Regions from separate parts of the Pantoea sp. GABEPS69 genome, predicted to be linked through region 1. Evidence: predicted binding sites of a transcription regulator. Region 1 holds the regulator's gene; each other region holds the start of a gene.

Region 1 (6,280 bases):
AAAAAGCATGTGGTCCGAATATGCGCTTGAAGTGGTAGACGCCGTGGCGCGCACCGGCAGTTTTAGCGCCGCCGCGCAGGAGCTGCATCGCGTGCCCTCTGCCGTCAGCTATACGGTGCGCCAGCTGGAAACATGGCTGGCGGTGCCGCTGTTTGAACGGCAGCATCGCGACGTGGCGCTGACCGCCGCTGGCGAGCATTTCGTGCGCGAAGGCCGCGAGGTTATCAAAAAAATGCTCGCCACCCGCAGGCAGTGCCAGCAGCTGGCCAACGGCTGGCGCGGGCAGCTCAGCATCGCGGTCGATCGCATCGTGAAGCTGCCACGCAGCCGTCAGCTGGTGACCGACTTCTATCGACACTTTCCCGATATGGAGCTGCACATCAGCTATGAGGTGTTTAACGGCGTATGGGACGCGCTGGCCGACGGACGCGTCGACGTGGCGATCGGCGCCACCCAGGCGATCCCGGTCGGCGGGCGCTTTTCCTTTCGCGATATGGGCGCGCTGAACTGGCGCTGCGTCGTGGCGCGCCACCATCCGCTGACGCAGCAGCCGCAGCTCGACGACGACGCGCTGCGCGTCTGGCCGTCGCTGGTGCTGGAGGATACCTCGCGCGCGCTGCCGCGCCGCATGACCTGGACGCTGGATAACCAGCGCCGACTGGTGGTGCCGGACTGGCAGGCGGGGCTGGCGTGCGTGCTGGATGGCTTATGCGTGGCGATGATGCCGGGCCATCTGGCGCGTCCGCTGCTGGATAAGGGCGAGCTGGCGGAGCTGACGCTGCCTGCACCCTTTCCGGAAAGTCACTGCTGCGTGAGCTGGTCGGAGGCGCGCGCATCGCCGGCGCTTAGCTGGTTGCTCAGCTATCTCGGCGATGCGCAAACGCTCAATCAGGAGTGGTTAAGCGAGGATTAACGGCGGTAGTCGCGGAACGGGCCGTCGCCGACCGAGCGGCGCTCAATCAGCGTGGGATGCACTTCGATGGTCTGCGACACTTCGCGTTTGCTGGTGATGCGATCGAGCAGCATCTCCAGCGCCTTCTCGCCCAGCTGGGCTTTAGGCTGATGCACGGTGGTCAGCGCCGGAGTGAAGTAGCGCGCGTTGCGCACGTTGTCATAGCCGATCACCGAAATATCCTGCGGCACGCGCAGTCCCATCTCGTCGGCGGCGCAGATCGCGCCCATCGCCATAATATCACCGCCGCAAAAGATCGCCGTCGGGCGCTGCTTCTGCTGCAGGATCTGCTGCATCGCCTGATAGCCCGATTCCGGTTCGAAATCGCCCTGTACGATCCATTCGGGACGCACCGCGATGCCTGCTTCCTCCAGCGCTTGCAAAAAGCCCGCATGGCGCCCGCCGCCGGTGTTGCGCTCCAGCTGGCCGGGAATGGCGCCGATATCGCGATGGCCGCGTTCAATCAGATAGCGTCCCGCCAGATAGCCGCCCTGGAAAGCGTTATCGAGCACGGTGTCGGTAAAATCGCCGCGCGATTCGCCCCAGTCCATGACCACCATCGGAATATTGCGGTTCTCTTCCAGCATCTTCAGCAGATCGTCCGGATACTCGGAGCACATCACCAGCAGGCCGTCGACGCGCTTCTGCGCCATCATCGACAGATAGGCGCGCTGCTTTTGCAGATCGTTGTGGGCGTTGCCAAGAATTAAGGTGTAGCCCCGCTCGAAGCAGTGGTGCTCGACCGCTTCGATGATTTCCGCAAAATAGGGCGCTTCGCTGGAGGTGGCAAGCAGCCCCAGCGTTTTAGTGTGGTTGACCTTCAGGCTGCGCGCCACGGCGCTGGGCGAATAGTGTAATTCCTGAATCGCCTGCCAGACGGCGTTGCGCGTCTCTTCCGCAACGAAGCGCGTTTTATTGATCACGTGGGAAACGGTGGTGGTGGAAACACCCGCGCGCTTCGCGACATCTTTAATTGTTGCCATTAAAAAGAGACTCCAGAACTTATCAATAACCCACTGATAAGCATAATGTTAAACGTTTGCGTCCGCTAAGAGAGTTTTCTGTTAATTCGCTACAGTTTTTGTCGGTGAAATACTCACTGGGCAGGACAAAACAGGGGCTGTTGCGTACGAACGGTACGGGCGTTGCGTCAGTTGCGCAACAAAGCCGGGGATTCTAACAAGGCTTGCGGGATAAAACGAGATTTTTACCGACAACTATGGGAAAATCGCACAAGACCCTGATAATTGTGTGGATAAGGAGAGGAAATGAGCACCGATTTGAAACTGGCATTAATGACCACCGGCGCGGCGCTGCTGATGATTGTGGCCTTTAGCTTTACCGCCGTCATGCACTAACAGACAGCGATAAAAAAACCGGGATTATCCCGGTTTTTTTTCGCGTTTAGCGAATGGTTTTCGGCGTCATTACCCGGCGCGCGCCGATATAGTGACGCTGCCAGTAATCATCCGAGAGCCCGCTAATCTGGATATCTTTTCCGGTGCGCGGCGACTGAATGAATTTGCCGTTGCCGAGGTAAACCCCGACGTGGTCGGCGGTGCCGCGGCCGTTGATACGAAAGAAGACCAGGTCGCCTTTTTCCAGCGACTCGCGCTTCACCGGCGCAGCGTCGCGCAGGTGGTACATTTCGTTGGCGGTGCGCGGGATTCTGAATTTTACCAAATCTTTATAGGCGTACCAGACGAGGCCGCTGCAGTCGAAACCGGTATGCGGCGAGGTACCGCCCCACTGATAAGGCTTGCCCAACTGACCCATCAGCTTGGTCATCGCCGTTTCGCGCGCTTTCTGGTAACGCAGGCGATGGGACTTGCTCATTTTGATGGTGGGCGTGCCGTCGCTATCCAGCAGCGGGAGAGTAGCGGCTTTTACGGTGCTCAGCGAGCGCTGGCGGCCATAGCGTTTGCGAGAAGATTTCAGGGTTTTTTTGGTGTCGGCGGCGGAAGGGGAAAGCTTAGCCGTTTCAATTTTCTTCTGCTTTTTCAGTTTGAGTTTTTGCGCAGTAGAAGGGCGCGCTTTTTTCGCGCTGGTTTTAACCGGTCGCCGTTTGCGGCGCTCATCTTCGCGCGCGCTTTTTTTCTCCGCCTTGTGCAGGCTGGCGTTAACCGGCGCTTGCGGTGAGGCCGAAGCGATGTTCATGAACAGCTGCGCGAAAGCTAATATAAAGAGCGTAATCAGTAATCGCATAGTCCGGTTACAGGGTTAGCGGTTACGACAACAGGCCGTAACGAGGTTAGAAAAATCTGATCGGAGATCAGCGCCGGGGCCATTCTAAGCCAGGTTTTTTTCAAAAGTTAAGCCATTTTTCTATTAAACTGTTACAGGGTTGCATCTGACTCATAAATGAGCGATTTCAGCAGTTTATAGCAGCAAAGTTATTACCAGTTATGAACAGCTTAAGTTTTGATTATCGTCAGAAAAAGCCAGATCTTTACTAAAGAACTTAACAAACATGGCGGTTTCGCCTGGCAAGCGAGAAATTGTCGTTTTCAGGGACGGGGCGAAGTCGCTACAATAAACAAACACGAAGTAGGGAATTAAGGAAGGCAATTATGAGTACTGTAGAAAAAATTGAGCGCCAGATCGCAGAAAACCCGGTCCTGCTGTATATGAAAGGCTCGCCGAAACTGCCAAGCTGCGGTTTCTCTGCGCAGGCGGTGCAGGCGCTCTCTGCCTGCGGTGAGCGCTTTGCTTACGTGGATATTCTGCAGAACCCTGATATTCGCGCCGAGCTGCCGAAATACGCCAACTGGCCGACCTTCCCGCAGCTGTGGGTAGACGGCGAGCTGGTCGGCGGCTGCGATATTATCGTCGAAATGTTTCAGCGCGGCGAACTGCAGTCGCTGATCAAAGAGACGGCGGAAAAGCACAAAGAAGCGGAATAAAAGCAGCGCAATAAAAAAGGCCGACGCAAGTCGGCCTTTTTTTACGCCTGTTCCGGCGTCGCTTCCGCGTCGTCGTCGCTCGCCGCCATCGGCAGCGGCCAGCCGCCCAGCCGTTTCCAGCGGTTCACCAGTTCGCAGAACAGCGTTGCCGTCTGCTCGGTATCGTAGAGCGCAGAGTGCGCCTGGGTGCTGTCAAAATCCATGCCTGCCGCTTTACAGGCTTTCGCCAGTACCGTTTGCCCCAGCACCAGCCCGCTCAGCGCAGCGGTGTCGAAGGTGGCAAACGGATGGAAAGGGTTGCGCTTCAGCCCGGCGCGCCCGGCGGCGGCCATCATAAAATTAAGGTCGAAGGTTGCGTTGTGCGCCACCATGATGGCGCGATTACAGTGGTGATCCTTGATGCCTTTGCGCACCATCTTGAAAATGGCGTGCAGCGCCTCATATTCGCTGATCGCGCCGCGCAGCGGGTTGCTGGGATCGATGCCGGTAAACGCCAGCGCCTCCGGATGAAGCAGCGCGCCTTCGAAAGGCTCGACGTGGAAATGCAGCGTCTGGTCGCGGTGCAGCCAGCCGTCTTCGTCCATTTTCAGCGTGGTGGCGGCGATCTCCAGCAGCGCATCGGTCTGCGCGTTAAAGCCTGCGGTCTCGACATCGATCACCACAGGATAGAAACCTCGGAAACGTTGATTCAGCGCGTTCAGGGAGTTCGTTTCAGACATCAGCATCTCATAGCAGAAAATAGGCAGCGCGCATTATGGCAAAAAAAAGAGGAGGGTGCAGCAGAAGGGAAAGCTTCAGCCTGCCGCAGCGTGCAGACTGAAGCGGCAAACTTAGTTGCCCAGGCCGTGACCGGCATGTTTATTTTCGATCAGCTCGATCTTGTAGCCGTCTGGATCTTCGACGAAGGCGATAATGGTGGAACCGCCTTTCACCGGACCCGCTTCGCGCGTGACCTTGCCGCCCGCGTTGCGGATGCGGTCGCAGGTGGCTGCCACGTCATCCACGCCCAGCGCGATATGGCCGTAGGCGTTGCCGAGATCGTAGCTGTCCACGCCCCAGTTGTAGGTCAGCTCGATGACTGCGCCTTCGCTCTCTTCGGTATAGCCAACGAATGCCAGCGTATATTTATACTCCGTGTTTTCGCTCTGACGCAGCACGCGCATGCCGAGAACGCGGGTGTAGAAGTCGATGGAACGTTGCAGATCGCCAACGCGCAGCATGGTGTGAAGTAAACGCATAACATCCTCTTTTATTAAATCGTCATCTTCTGATGACTCAAACGCTAAGTATAGCGGTGAAAATAGCAAAAAACGGCCGCTGGCGTAACCGTTGTCACGCCAGCGTCACGCTTAAAGCGTCGGGTAGTCGGTATAGCCTTCCGCGCCGCCGCCGTAGAAGCTCTCGGGGCGCTGCGGGTTGAGCGGGGCGTCCTGCTGCAGACGCGCCACCAGATCGGGGTTGGCGATAAAGTCGCGGCCAAAGGCCACGGCGTCGATCAGGCCGCGCGCAATCAGATCGTCCGCTTTCTCCACGGTATAGGCGCCCGCGCCGATAATCACGCCGGGGAAGATCGCGCGCACTTTTTCGCGGAAGGCGTCGCTGTAAGGCTTGCCGCCCGCCCAGTCCGGCTCGGAAAGGTGCAAATAGGCGATATTGCGTTTCGCCAGCTCGCCGATATACCACAGCGCGGCTTTCTCTTCTTCAGGGCCATTATCCAGGTTCTGGAAGCTGCCGATCGGCGAAACGCGAATGCCGACGCGATCGGCAGACCAGTTGGCGATGGCGGCGTCGACCACTTCGAGCGCGAAGCGGCCGCGTTTTTCAATGCTGCCGCCATATTCATCGGTACGACGGTTGGAGTCTGGCGCCAAAAACTGATGCATCAGATAGCCGTGCGCCGAGTGCAGCTCCAGCAGATCGAAGTCCGCCTCGCGCGCGTTGGCGGCCGCCTGGCCGAAGTCGGCCACAATCTGTTTGATCTCGGCGATGGTGAGCTCGCGCGGCGTCGAGGTCTCTTCGCGGTAGACGCTGCCGTCTTCCGCGCGCAGCGAGGTACGCGTGCCGGCGGCGATGGCGGAGGGCGCGACAGGCGCCTTGCCTTCCGGCTGCACGCTGTTATGCGAAATACGGCCGGTGTGCCACAGCTGAACGGCGCTGTGGCCGCCCGCCTCGTGAATGCCTGCGTTAATCGCTTTCCAGGCGGCAATCTGCGGCTGGGTATGCAGACCCGGCGCGCCGGCGTAGCCTTTCGCCTGGAAGGAGACCTGCGTCGCCTCGGTGATAATCAGGCCGGCGCTGGCGCGCTGACGATAATATTCGCCCATCAGCGGCGTCGGAATGTCGCCTGGCTCGATGCTGCGCAGACGCGTCAGCGGCGCCATAAATACGCGGTTCGGTACGGTAATCGCACCTACTTTAAGCGGGC
Region 2 (6,280 bases), 790 kb from region 1:
CGGCAAAGTGGTCGGCGACGTCGATTTCGAGGCGGCCTCGGCGCGCGCGTCGTACATCACGCCGGTGCCGGGCGGCGTAGGTCCGATGACCGTCGCTACGCTGATCGAAAACACGCTGCACGCGTGCGAAACCTATCACGATAGAGAGGAAGCATAATGGCGACTTTTAGCCTGGGTAAACATCCACACGTCGATCTGTGCGATCTGCTGAAGCTGGAAGGCTGGGTAGAGAGCGGCGCGCAGGCCAAAATCGTTATCGCCGACGGCGAAGTGACGGTTGACGGCGCGGTGGAAACCCGCAAGCGCTGCAAAATCGTGGCCGGACAGACCGTCGCGTTCGCCGGACAGCGCATTACCGTTACCGCCTGACGGCGGCGACAAGCGGGCGTCTGGCGTAAAGGCCAGGCGTCCCGCCCTGCCACTTTCTGAACACTGCCCTCATCAACCCGCGATGCCTTAGCAGATAGCCTTTGCAGCAGGCACAGGCTATCCGCTAAGGCATAAAAAAGGGCGCCTGAGCGCCCTTTCCGGTGTTACTTACGACGCCAGGTAGAGCCCTGCGGCCCGTCTTCGACAATCACGCCCAGCTCGTTCAGCTTGTCGCGCGCGATATCGGCCTGCGCCCAGTTTTTCTCTCTGCGCGCGTCGGCGCGGGCCTGCACCCAGCGCTCGATCTCGGCGACGTCGTCGGCGTTGGCCTGCGCCCCGCTCTGCAGGAACTGCTCGGGATCCTGTTGCAGAATGCCCAGCACGTTGGCGATCTCGCGCAGCTTCGCCGCCAGCGCACTGGCTGCATCGCTGTTTTCGCCTTTCAGACGATTGACCTCGCGCGCCATATCGAACAGCACCGAGTAGGCTTCCGGCGTGTTGAAGTCGTCGTCCATCGCCGCGCGGAAGCGTGCGTCAAACTCTTCGCCGCCTGCCGGCGCGACGTTGCGATCGGTGTGGCGCAGCGCGGTGTAGAGGCGCTCCAGCGCCGCGCGCGCCTGGTTAAGGTTCTCTTCGCCGTAGTTAAGCTGGCTGCGGTAGTGGCCCGACATCAGAAAGTAGCGCACCGTTTCGGCATCGTAGTGCTGCAGCACGTCGCGCACGGTGAAGAAGTTGCCGAGCGATTTCGACATCTTCTCGCGATCCACCATCACCATGCCGGAGTGCATCCAGTAGTTAACGTAGGGGCCGTCATGGGCGCAGGTCGACTGGGCAATCTCGTTTTCATGGTGCGGGAACATCAGATCCGAGCCGCCGCCGTGAATGTCGAAGTGCGCGCCGAGCTGTTTGCAGTTCATCGCCGAGCACTCGATATGCCAGCCGGGACGGCCGTTGCCCCAGGGCGAAGGCCAGGCGGGCTCGTCCGCTTTCGACATTTTCCACAGTACGAAATCCATCGGGTTGCGCTTCACTTCGGCCACTTCCACGCGCGCGCCCGCCTGCAGCTGCTCCAGGTCCTGACGCGACAGCGCGCCGTAATCGGCATCGCTCGGCACGTCAAACATCACGTCGCCGTTGTCGGCGACGTAGGCGTGGCCTCGTTCGATTAGACGCTCCACCAGCTCGATAATCTCAGCGATATGGCGCGTGGCACGCGGCTCCTGATCCGGCGGCAAAATGCCCAGCGCGGCGAAATCCTTATGCATCTCGCCAATCATGCGGTTGGTGAGGGTTTCGATGCTTTCGCCGTTTTCATTGGCGCGTCGAATGATCTTATCGTCGATATCAGTAATGTTGCGTACGTAGTTCAGACGATAACCGCTGTAGCGCAGGTAGCGAGCAACCACGTCGAACGCCACGAAGGTGCGCCCATGGCCGATATGACAGAGGTCGTACACCGTGATACCGCACACGTACATGCCGATTTCACCAGCATGGATAGGTTTGAATTCCTCTTTCTGTCGACTCAGGGTGTTATAAATCTTTAGCATTGAACAGTTCCGTTTAGACGAGTGCGGTAAACACTTTTATCAGGTTATTCAGTTATTGTGCCGTATTTTTCGCGCTTGCGCGACGGCAGCGTGCCGAGAGCGCCGCGGGCGTGCTGACGCGTCATTGGAATTTATGATATAAGAGGCGTCGACAAAAATGGCCAGCGCGTTTTGCGGCGGCCAGACAGCTGACGACAACCTTTACAGGACGAGAATGATGGTTACTTTCCAGACCAACCACGGCGACATCGTAATTAAAACCTTCGACGATAAAGCCCCCGCTACCGTGCAAAACTTCCTCGAATACTGCCGTGAAGGTTTTTACGACAACACCATTTTCCACCGTGTTATCAACGGCTTTATGATCCAGGGCGGCGGTTTTGAGCCGGGCATGAAGCAGAAAGAGACCAAAGCTGAAATTCGCAACGAAGCGAACAACGGCCTGAAAAACACCCGCGGCACTCTGGCGATGGCGCGTACCTCCGCTCCGCATTCCGCTACCGCGCAGTTCTTTATCAACGTCGCCGACAACGACTTCCTGAACTTCCGCGACGAAAGCCTGCAGGGCTGGGGTTATTGCGTGTTCGCAGAAGTAGTGGAAGGCATGGACGTGGTCGACAAAATCAAAGCGGTTTCTACCGGCCGCAGCGGCATGCACCAGGACGTACCGAAAGATGACGTCGTCATCCAGAAAGTTACCGTCAGCGAGTAATGTCGCGCACCCTGTTTATCGCAGATTTGCATCTGTGTCAGGAAGAACCGGCGATCACCGCCGGTTTTCTGCGTTTTCTGGCGCGTGAAGCGCCGCGCTGCGACGCGCTCTATATCCTTGGCGATCTGTTTGAAGCCTGGATTGGCGATGACGATCCCAACCCGCTGCACCAGCAGGTCGCCGACGCGCTGCGCGCGCTGCCAGTACCGGTCTACTTTATTCATGGCAACCGCGATTTCCTGCTCGGCAAGGCTTACGGCCGCGCCAGCGGCATGACGCTGCTGCCGGAAGAGCAGGTGCTGACCTGCTACGGTCACCGCGTGCTGATCCTGCACGGCGATACGCTCTGCACCGACGACGCGGGCTATCAGCGTTTTCGCGCCAAAGTGCATCAGCGCTGGCTGCAACGCCTTTTTCTCGCCCTGCCGCTGTTTATTCGCCAGCGCATCGCCGCGCGCATGCGCGACGGCAGCAAACAGGCGAACCAGCATAAGTCGCTCACCATTATGGACGTCAACGCCGACGCGGTTGAGGCGGCGATGGTGCGCCAGCAGACGCGCCTGATGATCCACGGCCACACCCATCGTCCGGCGATCCATCGCTTCAGGTTGCAGGGAGAACCTGCCGAGCGCGCAGTGTTAGGCGCGTGGCACGAGCGCGGCTCGATGATCCAACTGGATGCCAGCGGCATCAGCCTTATCGAATTCGACTTTTAAAACGGCGCTCAACGTGCCGGAAAGGCGGCGACGCAACCGTTTTCCTTCCGCCTTTCTCATGCTATTCTCTGTGCCCTTCTTTACCTGCCCGACCGGCCAGGTTCGTTTGTTTATTCACAGGAGTTGACCGCATGTCATCCAACGCCGCCCCGGCCCGCATTGCTATTGTAATGGGCTCCAGAAGTGACTGGTCCACCATGCAGTTCGCTGCGGAAATCCTCACCAGCCTGGACGTGCCCTTCCACGTTGAAGTGGTCTCCGCGCATCGCACCCCGGACAAGCTGTTCAGCTTCGCCGAAACGGCCGCCGATAACGGCTATCAGGTGATTATCGCGGGCGCGGGCGGCGCGGCGCATCTGCCGGGCATGCTGGCGGCGAAAACCCTGGTGCCGGTGCTGGGCGTGCCGGTGCAGAGCGCGGCGCTGAGCGGCGTCGACAGCCTCTACTCTATCGTGCAGATGCCGCGCGGCATTCCGGTCGGCACTCTGGCGATCGGCAAAGCGGGCGCGGCCAACGCCGCGCTGCTGGCGGCGCAGATCCTGGCGATCCACGACGCGGCGCTGGCCGCGCGCCTCGGCGCCTGGCGCCAGACGCAGACCGACGAGGTGCTGAATAACCCGGATCCGCGGGAGGATGCATGAAGCCGGTTTGCGTACTGGGCAACGGTCAGCTGGGCCGTATGCTGCGCCAGGCGGGCGAGCCGCTGGGCATCGCCGTCTACCCGGTCGGCCTCGACGCCGAACCGGACGCCCTGCCGATTGCGCAGAGCGTGATCACTGCTGAAATCGAGCGCTGGCCGGAGACCGCGCTGACGCGCGAACTGGCGGTGCATCCCGCCTTTGTGAACCGCGATATTTTTCCGCGTCTGGCGGATCGTCTGACGCAGAAGCAGCTGCTCGATCAGCTGCATCTCGCCACCGCGCCCTGGCAGCTGCTGGCCGATAAAAGCGAATGGCCGCAGGTGTTCGCCTCGCTGGGCGAGCTGGCGATTGTTAAGCGCCGCACCGGCGGCTACGACGGCCGCGGCCAGTGGCGGCTGCGTGCAGATGAAACCGATACGCTGCCGGATGAGTGCTACGGCGAGTGCATCGTCGAACAGGGCATTAATTTTTCCGGCGAGGTGTCGCTGGTGGGCGCGCGCGGTCAGGATGGCCGTACCGTGTTCTACCCGCTGACTCACAACCTGCATCAGGAGGGCATTCTGCGCACCAGCGTCGCCTTCCCGCAGGCGGACGCCGCGCAGCAGACGCAGGCGGAAGCGATGCTCGGCGCCATTATGCAGGAGCTGAACTATGTCGGTGTGATGGCGATGGAGTGTTTCGTTACGCCGGAAGGGCTGCTGATTAACGAACTGGCGCCGCGCGTGCACAACAGCGGGCACTGGACGCAGAACGGCGCCTCCATCAGCCAGTTCGAGCTGCATCTGCGCGCCGTGCTGGGCCTGGCGCTGCCGCAGCCGGTGGTGTTCGCGCCATCGGTGATGGTCAATCTGATCGGCACCGCGCTGAACAGCGACTGGCTGCAGCAGCCGCTGGTGCATCTGCACTGGTATGACAAAGAGGTGCGCCCGGGCCGCAAGGTTGGACACCTCAACCTGACCGACAGCGACAGCGCACGGCTGACCGCGGCGCTAGCGGCGCTGGTGCCGATGCTGCCGCCGGAGTACGCCAGCGGCATCGCCTGGGCCGTAGCGAAGTTCTGATTAGTCAGCGCTAAAGCCTACAAGCGGGCCCCAGGCCCGCTTTTTTTATGCTGACTCCGCGCGCCGGAACAGCGCCTTGCCGCGCAGCAGCCGCGCCCCCAGCCAGCCGCCGCACAGCGAGAGCAGCAGCGCGCCGCCCAGCGGCAGCGCCAGCCACAGCGTCCAGTCGGGCTGCCACGGGAAGTCGAAGATTTTGCGCTGCAGCGCCCAGAGCGCCGCTTCGGCCCCCAGCGCCGCCGCCACGCCGGAAACTACGCCGAGCAGCGCGAACTCGCACCACAGCGTCCCACGCAGCAACCTCTTGCTGGCGCCCAGCGTGCGGCAGACCACCAGCTCCTGGCGCCGCTGATGCATCCCGACCTGAATCTGCGCCAGCAGCAGCAGCACGCCGCAGAAGGTCACCAGCACCACCATAATCTCCAGCGCCTGACTCACCTGCGTCAGCACCAGGCCGATCTGCCGCATAATGCTGCCGATATCGAGCAGGCTTAGCGTCGGAAAGGCGCGGTTGAGCTGCGCCAGCAGCGCCGGATCGTTATTCAGCCTGAAGCTGGTCAGCCAGGTTTGCGGCTGCGCATCCAGCGCGCCGGGCGGAAAGATAAAAAAGAAGTTAGGCCGCAGGCTCTCCCAGTCCACCTTGCGCAGGCTGGTAATTTTTGCGCTAAAGGTCTGGGTATCGCCGGTAAAGGTCAGCGTATCGCCCAGCTTCACCCCCAGACGGCCGGCGAGTTCCGCCTCCATCGACACTTCACCCGGCTGCGGCGGCCAGCTGCCCGCCGTCAGCGGATTGTGATCGGGCCGCTCGCCCGTCCACGTCAGGTTCAGCTCGCGGTTCAGGGCGTTATCCAGCTTTGGATCGGCCTCTTTGCCGTTCAGATCGGTCAGACGCGCCCGCGCCACGGGATAGAAGGTTTCCGGCTTCACCTGATGCGAGGCGAGGAAAGCGCGCACCTGCGGCACCTGATCCTGGGTGATATTGAGCAGGAAATAGTTTGGGCTGTCTGGCGGCAGCTGCTGCTGCCAGCGGTCCAGCAGATCGCCGCGCATCACCAGCAGCAGCGCCAGCAGCATAAAAGAGAGCGAAAACGCCGCCAGCTGGCTCAGCGTCATGCCCGGCTGACGCAGCAGACGGTTGATCGCCAGCCGCAGCGCCAGGCTGCGCACCACCAGCCGCCGCAGCAGCAACAGCGTGCCCCAGCCCAGCAGCGCCAGCACGCCCGCCAGCGCCGCC
Region 3 (6,280 bases), 1.2 Mb from region 1:
CGTGGCGCTGCTTAACGGCCTGTTCTGGGGCGGCACCATGGGGCTGATCACCTGGCTGATGTATGACAATCTGGAACTGGGCGGCGTCATGATGCTGGCAATGGTGCTGAATTTGCTGCTGGCGGCGCTAATGGGCGTCTTGATCCCGCTGATCATGACCAAACTGAAGCGCGACCCGGCGGTAGGCTCCAGCGTACTGATTACTGCCATTACCGATACCGGCGGCTTCTTTATTTTCCTTGGTCTGGCGACGCTGTTTCTGCTGCATCACTGATTGCCGACCTCAGCGGCGGCGAGGCAGTGCGCATAGCGCTGCATCGCCTGCTGCAGGTTGAGCCGCAGCGTCACCTGCGCCAGATCGCGCGTCCCGGCAGGAATGGCGTAGCTGCCGCGCTGCTCCAGCCATTCCAGCACGTCCGCCAGATGCCAGAGCGCGGTTTTGCCGTCGTGTACCGGCGGTGGGAAGTGCGGGCTGTGGCTCAGCATCAGCTTGCGCATATTCTGGCGAGAAACGCCGATGATGTCGGCCACATCGGTCAGGCCGACAAAATCGGGCGCCGCTTCGATGAGCTGCGCATCCGGCAGCGCGCTCTGCACCTCCTGGATGGCGCTCAGTACCGCCCGCTTCGCGCTGGGGGCCTCACGCGTAAACTCCAGCGCCACTTTTCCTGGCACCCCTGACCCTACCAGCGCATCGTCGCAGCCCGCTTCGATGAGCCGCTGCAGCAGTTGTTCTTCCGACAAAAGCGGTTTCGGCAACTGAAAACGCAGCGTAAAGATATATTCCATGCTGGCTCCTTAATGCAGTTTGCGCACTGCAATGCACTTATCGACTACCCGGCGCAGCGCCGCTTCAATCCCTTTATCTGGATGCCGTCTTCTTTCCATTTGCCTGTACCTTACGCCGAACCCACTAGGTTGTCAAATGACAACCATGCCAGTCAGTTCTGTCTGCGCAGCAGCATGCCTCGAACGGTTTTACAGCGGGAATTTCCTGGAAAATCATGGAAGAGGCGCCGCAAAAAATGTTATGCAGGGGCCCGCGGCGCGCCCTACACTTCCTTAAAACCCAAGGAGAAAAGCATGTTTAAACCCGATGATTTTGTGCAGTCGAAAACCGGCGGCCCGAAGATGCTGGTGCTGCGCGTGGAAGGCGAGACGTTATGGTGCGCGCGCGTCGATGACGCCACGAAAAAAGAGATCGAGGTAAAGGCGGACAGCGTCAACCTCTACCATGAAGAGGGCGATTTCGGCGTTTGCTGACGCCTGCGCCGGGCGTCAGCCCGGCGGATTGTCCTGCTGCACGTTGTCGCCGCCGATGCCGCCAATAAATGGCAGACGCAGGCGCAGCGGCGTAAAATCCACGCCCATATTCAGACCCAGCACGTTCAGCTCAAAGCCCTCTTCCGCGCCGAGCGTTACGCCTGCGACGCCCAGTACGGAAACCTGAATGCCGCGTCCCGACGGCGGCAGGCCAATCGGACGCCACAGCGGCCGGTAATCTTTGCCGAGCGCGTTAGCGGGCATGTCGAGTTTCAATGCCGGCACTTCACGTCCGATATGGGCGAGAAAGGTATTGCTGTTCGGTCCTGGCCAGGCGTGATAAGTATTCGGCCAGGGATAGGAGCGGATCGCCGCCTCGATGCGCGGGATCATCGCCTCCGCCGCCTCGCCGCGGTGCTCCACCAGCAGACGCGGTTTCGCCCCATACCAGTAGCCGTCCGGCAAATTGCTGTTGCGCCGCACTTTATCGCCGCTGCCCCAGCTAATCACCTCATAGCGGTTGTAGCGCGTCTCGCCTGCGCGCTTGAAGATAATCCACGGATGCACCGCCACCGCGCCTTTCCAGCCGTAGGTCGGCGCGGCGTAGACCTGCACGATCGCCTGCGCCGCGTAGCGCTGCGGATCGGGCGCCAGACCAGCGGAGTCGCGCCGCGCCGACCACCAGCCGCCCTGCCCGCCTGATAGGTCGCCGTGGCGCGTCGCCTGCGCCAGGCTGGCGCCCAGCGACAGCAGGATCACCAGCAGAATGCAGAGGCTCACGGCCTTAAGTGGCAGCATAGGTATTTCCTGGAGTGAAAAGCGGAAAGAAAATCGCCAGCCTCTCTGACGACAGGCTGGCGAGGAATTAATCAACGCGCTTCAGTGTAAGCGGAAAGCTTATTCCCACTCAATGGTCGCCGGCGGCTTGCCGCTGATATCGTAGACCACGCGGGAGATGCCGTTGACTTCGTTGATGATGCGGTTAGAGACGCGGCCGAGGAAATCATACGGCAGATGCGCCCAGTGCGCGGTCATAAAGTCGATGGTCTCGACTGCGCGCAGCGAGACGACCCAGTCATATTTACGACCGTCGCCCATCACGCCCACGGAACGCACCGGCAGGAAGACGGTGAACGCCTGGCTCACTTTGTTGTAGAGATCCGCTTTGCGCAGCTCTTCGATAAAGATCGCATCGGCGCGACGCAGCAGATCGCAATACTCTTTTTTCACTTCACCCAGCACGCGCACGCCGAGGCCCGGGCCCGGGAACGGATGGCGATAGAGCATATCGTACGGCAGACCCAGCTCCAGGCCGATCTTGCGCACTTCATCTTTGAACAGCTCTTTCAGCGGCTCGACCAGGCCCAGCTTCATCTCTTTCGGCAGGCCGCCCACGTTATGGTGGGATTTGATCACGTGCGCTTTACCGGTCGCGGAGGCGGCGGACTCGATCACGTCGGGATAGATGGTGCCCTGTGCCAGCCATTTCACGTCGGTCAGCTTGCTCGCCTCTTCGTCGAACACTTCGACGAACACGCGGCCGATGATTTTACGCTTGGCTTCCGGATCGTTTTCGCCCGCCAGCGCGTCGAGGAAGCGCGCCTCAGCCGGAACGTGAACGATATTCAGACCGAAGTGATCGCCGAACATATCCAGCACCTGCTCCGCCTCGTTCAGACGCAGCAGACCGTTGTCGACGAAGACGCAGATCAGGCGATCGCCGATGGCGCGGTGCAGCAGCATTGCGGTCACGGAAGAGTCCACGCCGCCTGACAGGCCGAGAATGACTTTATCGTTGCCGATTTGCTCGCGCAGACGCTCAACCGCATCTTCGATAATTTTCGCCGGCGTCCACAGCGCTTCGCATTCGCAGATGTCGAGCACGAAACGCTCCAGCATGCGCAGACCCTGGCGAGTATGCGTGACTTCCGGATGGAACTGCACGCCGTAGAAACGCTTCTCTTCGTTAGCCATGATGGCGAACGGACAGGTTTCAGTGCTGGCAACGGTGACGAAGTCGGACGGAATAGCGGTCACTTTATCGCCGTGGCTCATCCAGACGTCGAGCAGCGGTTTGCCTGCGGCGCTGATGGCGTCTTCGATGTCGCGGATCAGCGCGCTCGGCGTCAGCACTTCCACCTGCGCATAGCCGAACTCACGCTCGTTAGAACCTTCGACTTTGCCGCCCAGCTGCATCGCCATGGTCTGCATGCCGTAGCAGACGCCGAGCACCGGTACGCCCGCATTGAAGACATACTCCGGCGCGCGCGGGCTGTTGAGTTCGGTGGTGCTTTCCGGGCCGCCGGAAAGAATGATGCCGTTCGGGTTGAACTGGCGGATCTGCTCTTCGGTGACATCCCATGCCCAGAGTTCGCAGTACACGCCCAGCTCGCGTACGCGGCGCGCGACCAGCTGCGTGTATTGAGAACCAAAATCGAGAATCAGAATGCGATGCTTATGAATATTTTCCGTCGTCATTGAGGCGTTTCCAGAGCGGGTAACTTGATAATGAAAGCGCCCGGCTTATGCCGGGCGATAAATCTTACGGGATCAGGATCCCATACGGTAGTTCGGTGACTCTTTGGTGATGGTCACATCGTGCACGTGGCTTTCGTTGATGCCGGCGCCGCTGATGCGGACGAACTCTGCTTTGGTGCGCAGGTCATCGATGGTCTGGCAGCCGGTCAGGCCCATACAGGAGCGCAGGCCGCCCATCTGCTGGTGAACGATCTCTTTCAGGCGGCCTTTATAGGCGACGCGGCCTTCGATGCCTTCCGGAACCAGTTTGTCAGCGGCGTTATCGCTCTGGAAGTAGCGGTCGGAAGAGCCTTTGGACATCGCGCCCAGCGACCCCATGCCGCGGTAAGATTTGAAAGAGCGGCCCTGATAGAGTTCGATTTCGCCCGGCGACTCTTCCGTACCGGCCAGCATAGAGCCGACCATAACGGCTGCCGCGCCCGCGGCGATCGCTTTGGCGATGTCGCCGGAGAAACGGATACCGCCGTCGGCGATAACCGGAATGCCGGTGCCTTCCAGCGCTTCCACCGCGTCGGAAACGGCGGTGATCTGCGGCACGCCCACGCCGGTGACGATACGGGTTGTACAGATAGAACCCGGGCCGATACCGACTTTCACCGCACTCACGCCCGCTTCCGCCAGCGCCAGCGCGCCAGCGCCGGTCGCGACGTTGCCGCCGATGATCTCCAGGTCAGGATATTTTGCGCGGGTTTCGCGGATGCGCTGCAGCACGCCTTCTGAATGACCGTGCGACGAGTCGATCAGCAGTACGTCGACGCCAGCGGCGACCAGCGCGTCAACGCGCTCTTCGTTGCCTGCGCCCGCGCCCACTGCCGCGCCAACGCGCAGACGGCCCTGCGCATCTTTACAGGCGTTCGGCTTACGTTCGGCTTTCTGGAAGTCTTTAACGGTGATCATGCCGAGCAGATGGAAGCTGTCGTCCACCACCAGCGCTTTCTCGACGCGTTTTTCGTGCATTCTCTGCAGCACGACGTCACGCGCCTCGCCCTCTTTCACCGTGACCAGACGTTCTTTCGGCGTCATCACCGCGGTAACCGGCTGCGTCAGATCGGTAACGAAGCGCACGTCGCGGCCGGTGATGATGCCGACCAGTTCGTTGCTTTCATTCACGACCGGATAACCGGCAAAGCCGTTGCGCTCGGTCAGGGCTTTCACTTCCGCCAGCGTCGTGGTCGGCAGGACAGTTTGCGGTTCGGTTACCACGCCGCTTTCATGTTTCTTCACCTTGCGAACTTCATCCGCCTGGCGCTCAATCGACATGTTTTTGTGGATAAAGCCCAGACCGCCTTCCTGCGCCAGCGCAATAGCCAGTCCCGCTTCGGTTACGGTATCCATAGCGGCGGAGAGCATCGGGATGTTCAGACGAATGTTTTTCGTCAGCTGAGTGCTGAGATCGGCCGTGTTAGGCAGAACGGTGGAGTGAGCAGGAACGAGCAGAACGTCGTCGAAAGTAAGGGCTTCTTTAGCGATTCTTAGCATGGCAATATCTCAACCTGGGGTGAATGAGAACAGATAAAATATTGCCGCGGCATTATACAGGCCGTAATCGTTTGCCTCCAGCATTATTTTAGAAAAAGTCTTGATCCTCGCCAGCAGCCATGTAGTATCGGTTAATTAACCCTCTGATTTACTATTTGATCTCCATCACATGTCGCTACCGCCAGTCGCCAATGTTTTTACCGTCAGCCGCCTGAACACCACGGTGCGCCAGCTCCTGGAGCAGGAGATGGGATCGGTGTGGCTGAGCGCGGAGATCTCCAACTTTTCTCAGCCCGCGTCGGGCCACTGGTACTTCACGCTGAAGGATGACGGCGCGCAGGTGCGCTGCGCGATGTTTCGTAACAGCAACCGCCGCGTCACCTTCCGTCCGCAGCACGGCCAGCAGATTCTGGTGCGCGCCACCATTACGCTTTATGAGCCGCGCGGCGACTATCAGCTGATTATCGAAAGCATGCATCCGGCGGGCGAAGGCGCGCTGCAGCAGCAGTTCGAGCTGCTGAAGGCGAAGCTGGCGAGCGAAGGCCTGTTCGACCAGCAGCATAAACAGCCGCTGCCCGAGCCAGCGAAACAGGTCGGCGTGATCACCTCGGCGACCGGCGCGGCGCTGCATGACGTGCTGCGCGTGCTGCACCGCCGCGATCCTTCGCTGCCGGTGATTATCTATCCTACGCCGGTCCAGGGCGCCGACGCGCCGGCCGCTATCGTGCGCGCGATTGAGCTGGCGAACCAGCGCGCAGAGTGCGACGTGCTGATCGTCGGCCGCGGCGGCGGCTCGCTGGAAGATCTCTGGAGCTTCAACGAAGAGCGCGTCGCGCGCGCTATTTTCGCCAGCCGTATTCCGGTGGTGAGCGCCGTCGGCCATGAAACCGACGTTACTATCGCCGATTTCGTCGCCGACCTGCGCGCGCCGACGCCGTCCGCCGCTGCTGAAATTGTGAGCAGAAATCAGACGGAACTGCTGCGACAGTTGCTCTCACAG

What was found. Region 1 encodes PurR, which represses purine synthesis genes. Its sites were predicted from a motif close to CANGCAAACGTTTGCNTG; they were not measured.
Region 2: purE (5-(carboxyamino)imidazole ribonucleotide mutase) is a predicted target of PurR. The motif match lies at 3,377-3,394, and genes of this name have one in related genera.
Region 3: guaB (IMP dehydrogenase) is a predicted target of PurR. The motif match lies at 5,341-5,358, and genes of this name have one in related genera.

What each region holds. Positions count from the first base shown of each region.
Region 1 covers NZ_CP118618.1:2,204,705-2,210,984, reverse strand. Annotated here, with positions in the region: gene punR (DNA-binding transcriptional activator PunR) at 8-913, shown strand; gene purR (HTH-type transcriptional repressor PurR) at 910-1,935, opposite strand; gene PVE98_RS10855 (YnhF family membrane protein) at 2,221-2,310, shown strand; gene PVE98_RS10850 (C40 family peptidase) at 2,357-3,157, opposite strand; gene PVE98_RS10845 (Grx4 family monothiol glutaredoxin) at 3,520-3,855, shown strand; gene rnt (ribonuclease T) at 3,897-4,574, opposite strand; gene gloA (lactoylglutathione lyase) at 4,686-5,093, opposite strand; gene PVE98_RS10830 (alkene reductase) at 5,205-6,280, opposite strand, start outside.
Region 2 covers NZ_CP118618.1:2,997,991-3,004,270, forward strand. Annotated here, with positions in the region: gene folD (bifunctional methylenetetrahydrofolate dehydrogenase/methenyltetrahydrofolate cyclohydrolase FolD) at 1-157, shown strand, start outside; gene ybcJ (ribosome-associated protein YbcJ) at 157-369, shown strand; gene cysS (cysteine--tRNA ligase) at 534-1,919, opposite strand; gene ppiB (peptidylprolyl isomerase B) at 2,137-2,631, shown strand; gene lpxH (UDP-2,3-diacylglucosamine diphosphatase) at 2,631-3,347, shown strand; gene purE (5-(carboxyamino)imidazole ribonucleotide mutase) at 3,479-3,988, shown strand; gene purK (5-(carboxyamino)imidazole ribonucleotide synthase) at 3,985-5,049, shown strand; gene ybbP (putative ABC transporter permease subunit YbbP) at 5,095-6,280, opposite strand, start outside.
Region 3 covers NZ_CP118618.1:1,017,374-1,023,653, reverse strand. Annotated here, with positions in the region: gene mgtE (magnesium transporter) at 1-274, shown strand, start outside; gene PVE98_RS04835 (AlpA family transcriptional regulator) at 268-789, opposite strand; gene PVE98_RS04830 (hypothetical protein) at 1,084-1,263, shown strand; gene PVE98_RS04825 (DUF3750 domain-containing protein) at 1,279-2,061, opposite strand; gene guaA (glutamine-hydrolyzing GMP synthase) at 2,161-3,741, opposite strand; gene guaB (IMP dehydrogenase) at 3,814-5,280, opposite strand; gene xseA (exodeoxyribonuclease VII large subunit) at 5,450-6,280, shown strand, end outside.